DNA from 2 places in the Streptomyces sp. NPDC096323 genome. Region 1 is predicted to be linked to the other one. Evidence: riboswitches for the same ligand, from Rfam matches in the RefSeq annotation. Region 1 holds a riboswitch; the other holds the start of a gene.
What was found. A riboswitch is a leader RNA that binds a small molecule or an ion and turns the genes downstream of it on or off. The one in region 1 is predicted to bind cobalamin.
Positions count from the first base shown of each region.

Region 2: another riboswitch for cobalamin. It lies ahead of ABTX18_RS23000 (ABC transporter substrate-binding protein); the one in region 1 lies ahead of ABTX18_RS08945 (ribonucleoside-diphosphate reductase subunit alpha).

Region 1 covers NZ_JBEOSI010000003.1:242,883-246,069, reverse strand. Annotated here, with positions in the region: gene mctP (monocarboxylate uptake permease MctP) at 1-965, shown strand, start outside; gene ABTX18_RS08950 (GNAT family N-acetyltransferase) at 1,076-1,588, shown strand; adenosylcobalamin-variant (AdoCbl-variant) riboswitch at 1,656-1,754, shown strand; gene ABTX18_RS08945 (ribonucleoside-diphosphate reductase subunit alpha) at 1,907-3,187, shown strand, end outside.
Region 2 covers NZ_JBEOSI010000008.1:163,705-166,891, reverse strand. Annotated here, with positions in the region: gene ABTX18_RS23010 (acyl-CoA dehydrogenase family protein) at 1-1,491, shown strand, start outside; gene ABTX18_RS23005 (hypothetical protein) at 1,488-1,667, shown strand; cobalamin riboswitch at 1,809-1,994, shown strand; gene ABTX18_RS23000 (ABC transporter substrate-binding protein) at 2,058-3,098, shown strand; gene ABTX18_RS22995 (FecCD family ABC transporter permease) at 3,095-3,187, shown strand, end outside.

The DNA of each region.
Region 1 (3,187 bases):
CCAAGGCGGGCGAGGCCTTCTCGGCGAAGAACGAGGCGGCCGGCAAACCGGTGGCCGGACTGGCACCCGGCGAGGCCGGACAGTGGGGATACGCGACGCTGGCCCTGGGTTCGGCGCTGGCGCTCTTCATGTATCCGCACTCGATCACGGCGACGCTTTCCAGCCGCAGCCGTGACGTGATCCGCCGCAACACGACGATCCTGCCGCTGTACTCGCTGATGCTCGGCCTGCTCGCACTGCTGGGATTCATGGCGATCGCCGCCGGAGTCAAGGTGGACAACGGCCAGTTGGCGATCCCGCAGCTGTTCGAGAACATGTTCCCCGACTGGTTCGCGGGGGTGGCCTTCGCCGCCATCGGCATCGGCGCGCTGGTGCCCGCCGCGATCATGTCGATCGCCGCGGCGAACCTGTTCACCCGCAACATCTACAAGGACTTCCTGAAGCCGGACGCCACACCCGCGCAGGAGACCAAGGTCTCCAAGCTGGTGTCGCTGCTGGTCAAGGTCGGCGCGCTCGCCTTCGTCCTCACCATGGACAAGACGGTCGCGATCAACTTCCAGCTGCTCGGCGGGATCTGGATCCTCCAGACGATGCCGGCCCTGGTCGGCGGGCTGTTCACCCGGTGGTTCCACCGCTGGGCGCTGCTCGCGGGCTGGGCGGTCGGCATGCTCTACGGGACGCTCGCCGCGTACGGGGTCGCCAGCCCCACCCAGAAGCACTTCGGCGGGTCCTCCAAGGAGATCCCGGGCATCGGCGAGATCGGCTACATCGGCCTCACGGCCTTCGTGCTGAACGTCGTCGTGGTCGTCGTCCTCACCTTCGTCCTGAACGCCGTGAAGGCGCCCGCCGGGATCGACGAGACCTCTCCGGGCGACTACACCGCTGACGCGGGTGACCCGGGCGTGGTGACGGAGCTCCCGCCGGCCACCGCCGGTGCGCCGGGGCGGCCACTGACCGACGCGTAGGTGAACCGAACGGGCCGCCGTACTCCTCCGCCAGGGGTGCGGCGGCCCGTTCGCGCGCGCGGCGGAAAAGTGCTTGCGGCCACGGCCCGCGCGTGCGGCACACTGCACGTATGGACATGACGATCCGGCCGGCCGAGCCCGCCGAGTACGCGCTCCTCGGCGAGATCACCGCCGAGGCCTATCTCGGCGACGGGCTCCTGGACTTCGGCGCCGACGATGCGTATCTGGTTCAGCTGCGCGACGTCTCCCGCCGCGCCGCCGAGGCCGAGGTGCTGGTGGCCGCCGACGCGCGGGGCCGCGTCCTGGGCGGGGTCACCTACGCCCCGCCGGGCAACGCCTGGGCCGACATAGCCGCGGCGGACGAGGCGGAGTTCCGGATGCTGGCGGTCTCCCGCGAGGCCCGGGGAGCAGGAGCCGGGGAGGCTCTCGTACGGGCCTGTATCGACCGCGCACGGGCCACCACGGGGGTCACGGGGATCGTCCTGTCGACGCAGCCGACGATGCACGGCGCCCATAGGATCTACCGGCGCCTCGGCTTCGTACGGACCCCCGAGAGGGACTGGAGCCCCCTCGACGACCTCAAGCTGCTCACCTACCGGCTGGAGCTGCCTCCCCTCGCCTGACAGCGCGCACGACACAACATGTGGGGGCTGCCGCATCCGGCAGCCCCCACATGTATGCTCATGCTCGCTGTCGCCGCAGGGAAATCCGGTGCGAATCCGGAACTGTCCCGCAACGGTGTGTTCGGTGCGCTTTTGTGCACCCCCGAGTCCGAGGTCCTGCCGACAGCGCATCCGGTTCCACCGATCCGGATGCCCAGACGTCCGGGCCTCGTGGATGGGCCGGTGGACGCCGCACGGAGCGCTGCCCTGCCGGGTCCCGCCCCGCCCGGCCGCCCTCCGCTCCCCGAAGGCCCCGAGCCGAGCGAGGGAGAGCACCGCGTGACCATCGCGCCAGCCGATCCGGTGTCCGTGGCCGAGTCAACGGGAAGCACGAGCGAGGGACCGGGGACCGCACTGCTGCGGACCCTGACCGGCCTCACCGCCGATCTGCCCGACACCGACCCCGGACGCGTCGCCGCCGCCGCGCTGCGCGGCCGCAACGCCCGGTCGGACGAGGCCGAGCTGCGCTCGCTGGCCACCGAGGCCGCCGCGGGCCTGATCTCCGAGGACCCCGCCTACTCCCGGCTCGCCGCCCGCCTCCTCACCCGCACCATCGCGGACGAGGCGGCCGGCCAGGGTGCGACATCCTTCTCCGCCTCGGTCGCCGTCGGGCACCGCGAGGGCCTGATCGCGGACCGCACCGCCGAGTTCGTGGCGCTGCACGCGGGGGCCCTGGACGCGCTGGTCGGGCAGTCGCTCGCCGACGGCGCCGACGACCGCTTCGGCTACTTCGGCCTGCGCACCCTGCACAGCCGGTACCTCCTGCGCCACCCGCACACCCGTCAGGTCATCGAGACCCCGCAGCACTTCATGCTGCGCGTCGCCTCCGGTCTCGCCGAGGACACCTCCGCGCGCGCCCTGGACGAGGTTGCCGCGCTGTACGGTCTGATGAGCCGGCTGGACTACCTGCCCTCCTCGCCCACGCTCTTCAACTCCGGCACCCGGCACCCGCAGATGTCCTCCTGCTACCTGCTGGACTCCCCGCTGGACGAGCTGGACTCGATCTACGACCGCTACCACCAGGTGGCGCGCCTGTCGAAGCACGCGGGCGGCATCGGCCTCTCGTACTCCCGTATCCGCGCCCGGGGTTCGCTGATCCGCGGCACCAACGGCCACTCCAACGGCATCGTGCCGTTCCTGAAGACGCTCGACGCCTCCGTCGCCGCGGTCAACCAGGGCGGCCGGCGCAAGGGCGCCGCGGCCGTCTACCTGGAGACGTGGCACGCGGACATCGAGGAGTTCCTGGAGCTGCGCGACAACACGGGCGAGGACCAGCGGCGCACGCACAACCTCAACCTGGCGCACTGGATCCCCGACGAGTTCATGCGCCGGGTGGACGCGGACGGCACGTGGTCGCTGTTCTCCCCGGCCGACGTGCCCGAGCTCGTCGACCTGTGGGGCGACGCGTTCGACGCCGCCTACCGGGCGGCCGAGGCCAAGGGCCTGGCCCGCAAGACCATGCCGGCCCGTGAGCTGTACGGTCGCATGATGCGGACCCTCGCCCAGACGGGCCAGGGCTGGATGACGTTCAAGGACGCCTCCAACCGCACCGCGAACCAG
Region 2 (3,187 bases), on a different contig from region 1:
CGGATCGGCACCTTCCTCTGTACGGAGGTGGCGCACGGCAACGACGCGGCCGCCATCGAGACGACCGCCACCTACGACCCCGGCCGGGACGGGTTCGTGCTGCACACCCCGCACGCCGGCGCGCAGAAGTTCATGCCCAACACCAGCCCGGCCGGCGGCCCCAAGTCGGGTCTCGTCGCGGCACGGCTGATCGTCGGCGGCGCCGACCGCGGCGTCTTCCTGCTGCTGGTGCCGCTCACGGACGCGTCGCGGGCCCTGCCCGGCGTCCGGGTGCGGCGGCTTCCCGCACGGATGGGCAGTCCCGTCGACCACTGCCTGACCTCCTTCGACCAGGTCTTCGTGGACCGTGGCGCGCTGCTGGGCGGCGCGCAGGGGCGGGTCGGGGGCGACGGGGTGTTCCGCAGCGAGACGGAGGGCCGCAGGCGCCGCTTCCTGGCGTCGATCGGACGGGTCGTCACGGGCCGGGTCTGCATGAGCGCCAGTGCGGCCGGCTCCGCGCGCGTCACGCTGGCCGTCGCCGTCCGCTACGGAGGCCACCGCTTCGTCTCGGCGGGCCGCGCGTCGCCGCCGGTGCCGGTCATCGCCCACCGCAGCCACCACGGCCCGCTCGCCGAGGCCATGGCCACCGTCTTCGCGATGAGCCTGCTGCACCGGCGCGTACTCGACCGGTGGGAGAAGGCCGCGGCGCGGCCGCCCGCGGAGCGGGAGACGGCCGAGCGGCTGGTCGACATCGCCAAGGCATGGATCACCTGGCAGGCCCGGGACGTCATCGTCGAGTGCCGGGAGCGGTGCGGCGCCCAGGGGCTGCTGGAGAACAACGGGATGACCGAACTCGTCACCGGGATCGAGGGTGCCATCACCGCCGAGGGCGACAACCTGGCCATCCACGCCCGGGCGGCCGCCGGACTGATGGCCGACGCGGCACGGGCCCGGCAGGAGGAGCCGGCGCCCGGCCCCGCGAGCGGCGACCTCGCCGACCTGCGGTTCCTCGGCGGGCTCCTGGACCAGGTGGAGGGCATCTGGTTCGCCCGGGCGGCGGCGCGGATGGCGCGGGCGGCACACGGAGACCCGCTGGAGCGCTGGAACGCGGCTTCCGGGCCCGCCCTGCGGGGGGTCGAGGCCCATGCCTACCGGCAGGCAGCCCACGCGTACGACCACGCGCTCGCCGCCCTGCCCGACGGCGAGGCCCGCGACCGGCTGGCCGAACTGGCCCGGCTGTTCGCCCTGCGCTGGGTCGCGCGCAACAGCGGGGACCTGCTCGCCGCCGGCCACCTGACCGCCGGCCAGGTCGACGCGCTGACCGATGCCACCGAGCAGCTCGTCGCCGCCGTGAGCGGCCACCTCCCGGAACTGGCCGACTCCTTCGCGCTGCCCCCGGAGCTGCTCGCGGACTGGCCCATCGCCGGAGCCGACTACACCGACGCGTACGACGACCCGGGTGCCTCCTGGCACACCACCGCGGCCCGGGAACCCTCCGGGGGCGCGCGATGACCGGCACACCGCGGCGCGGAGCCGCCGTGTTCCGGCACCGGGCGGCGGACGCGGCCGGCCGGCTGGGCGTCCGGATCGTCCTGCTGGCCTTCTGGGGGACCGCCTCCGTGCTCTCACGGTGGTGCGAGCGGCCGCCGCGCATCCAGGGTGGCGAATCGGTTCGCCGCAAGGGGTGACCGGCGAGACGCCGACCGGTTGCTCCGGCGCCGGGGCGGTGCGCGACCCCGCCCCGGCCGCCACACGCCTCGGCCGCCACACGCCCGGCCGCCCACCGCCCGTACCACCGGCGCACTGCCGCTGAGCTGCGCAGAGGCTCGTGGTAGCGTGCCGGAGCCAGTCGAACTCCACGTAGGGGTCAGGGAATCCGGTGCGAATCCGGAACTGACGCGCAGCGGTGAGGGGGACGGGCGGGGCCACGGCCACTGGGAGAGCGACGTTTCCCGGGAAGGCGTCCCGTCCGCATGAACCCGAGTCCGAAGACCTGCTGGCACCCGCTGCCCGGCACCGGGCGGCGGAACTCCGTACAGCGGGCCCCGCGCATGGGCCCAGAGACGCCGAGGTACTCCGTGCCGCCCATAGCCGGCCCCGCCCGCTCCGCCGCCCTGCTCACCGCTGCCCTGATCCTGCTGACGGCCTGCGGCGGCGGCAAGGACAGCACCGCCGCCAAGTCCCCGGGGACCGACGGCTATCCGGTCACCCTGAAGAACTGCGGACGGACCGTCACCGTGGACGCGCCGCCGGAGCGCGCCGTTCCGGTCGACCAGGGATCGACCGAGATCCTGCTCTCGCTCGGCCTGGCCGACCGGCTCGCCGCCACGGCCACCTGGACCGACCCGGTGCTGGGAGGCCTGGAGAAGGCCAACGCCGGCGTGCCGAGGATCTCCGACAACCGCCCCTCGTCGGAGAAGGTCCTGGACCAGGAACCCGACTTCGTCAGCGCCTCCTTCGAGTCGACCCTCGCCAAGGGCGGGGTCGCTCCGCGCGAGCAGTTCGAGAAGCTCGGTGTCCCCACCTACGTCTCGCCCGCCGACTGCACCGCCAAGGACAACAGCAAGGACGGCGACGGCGTCCGCAGCGGCCCCCTGACCATGGACAGCGTCTACGCCGAAGTGCGCGACCTGGCCCGGGTGTTCGGCGTTCCCGGGCGTGGCGAGAAGCTCGTCGCCGGGCTGCGCGCCCGCGTACGCGAGGCCACGGACGGCATCGACGCCTCCGGAACGTCCCTCATGTACTGGTTCGCCAACTCCGAGTCCCCGTACCTGGCCGGCTGCTGCGGTGCGCCCGGCATCATCACCCGGGAACTCGGCGCGGAGAACGCCTTCGCCGACACCCACGAGGAATGGCCGCAGATCAGCTGGGAGACCGTCGCCGACCGCGACCCGGACGTGCTGGTCATCGGCGATCTGACCCGCAAGTCGCAGACCGCCGAGAGCGCCGCGAAGAAGATCGCCTTCCTGGAGTCCGACCCCGTCACGAAGAACATGAACGCCGTCCGGCACAAGCGCTACGTGCTGCTCAGCGGCCAGGCCATGAACCCCACCATCCGGACCGTCGAGGGCGTGGAGCGTGTCGCCGCCGCTCTGCGCAGCTTCGGGCTCGCCCGGTGACGGACACCGAACAGGCCGTCGCACCGCGCGAGGACGCGGGCGCGGGCGCCCGCCCCGGCCGGCCGGGTGTCCGCGACGGGCTCCTGTGG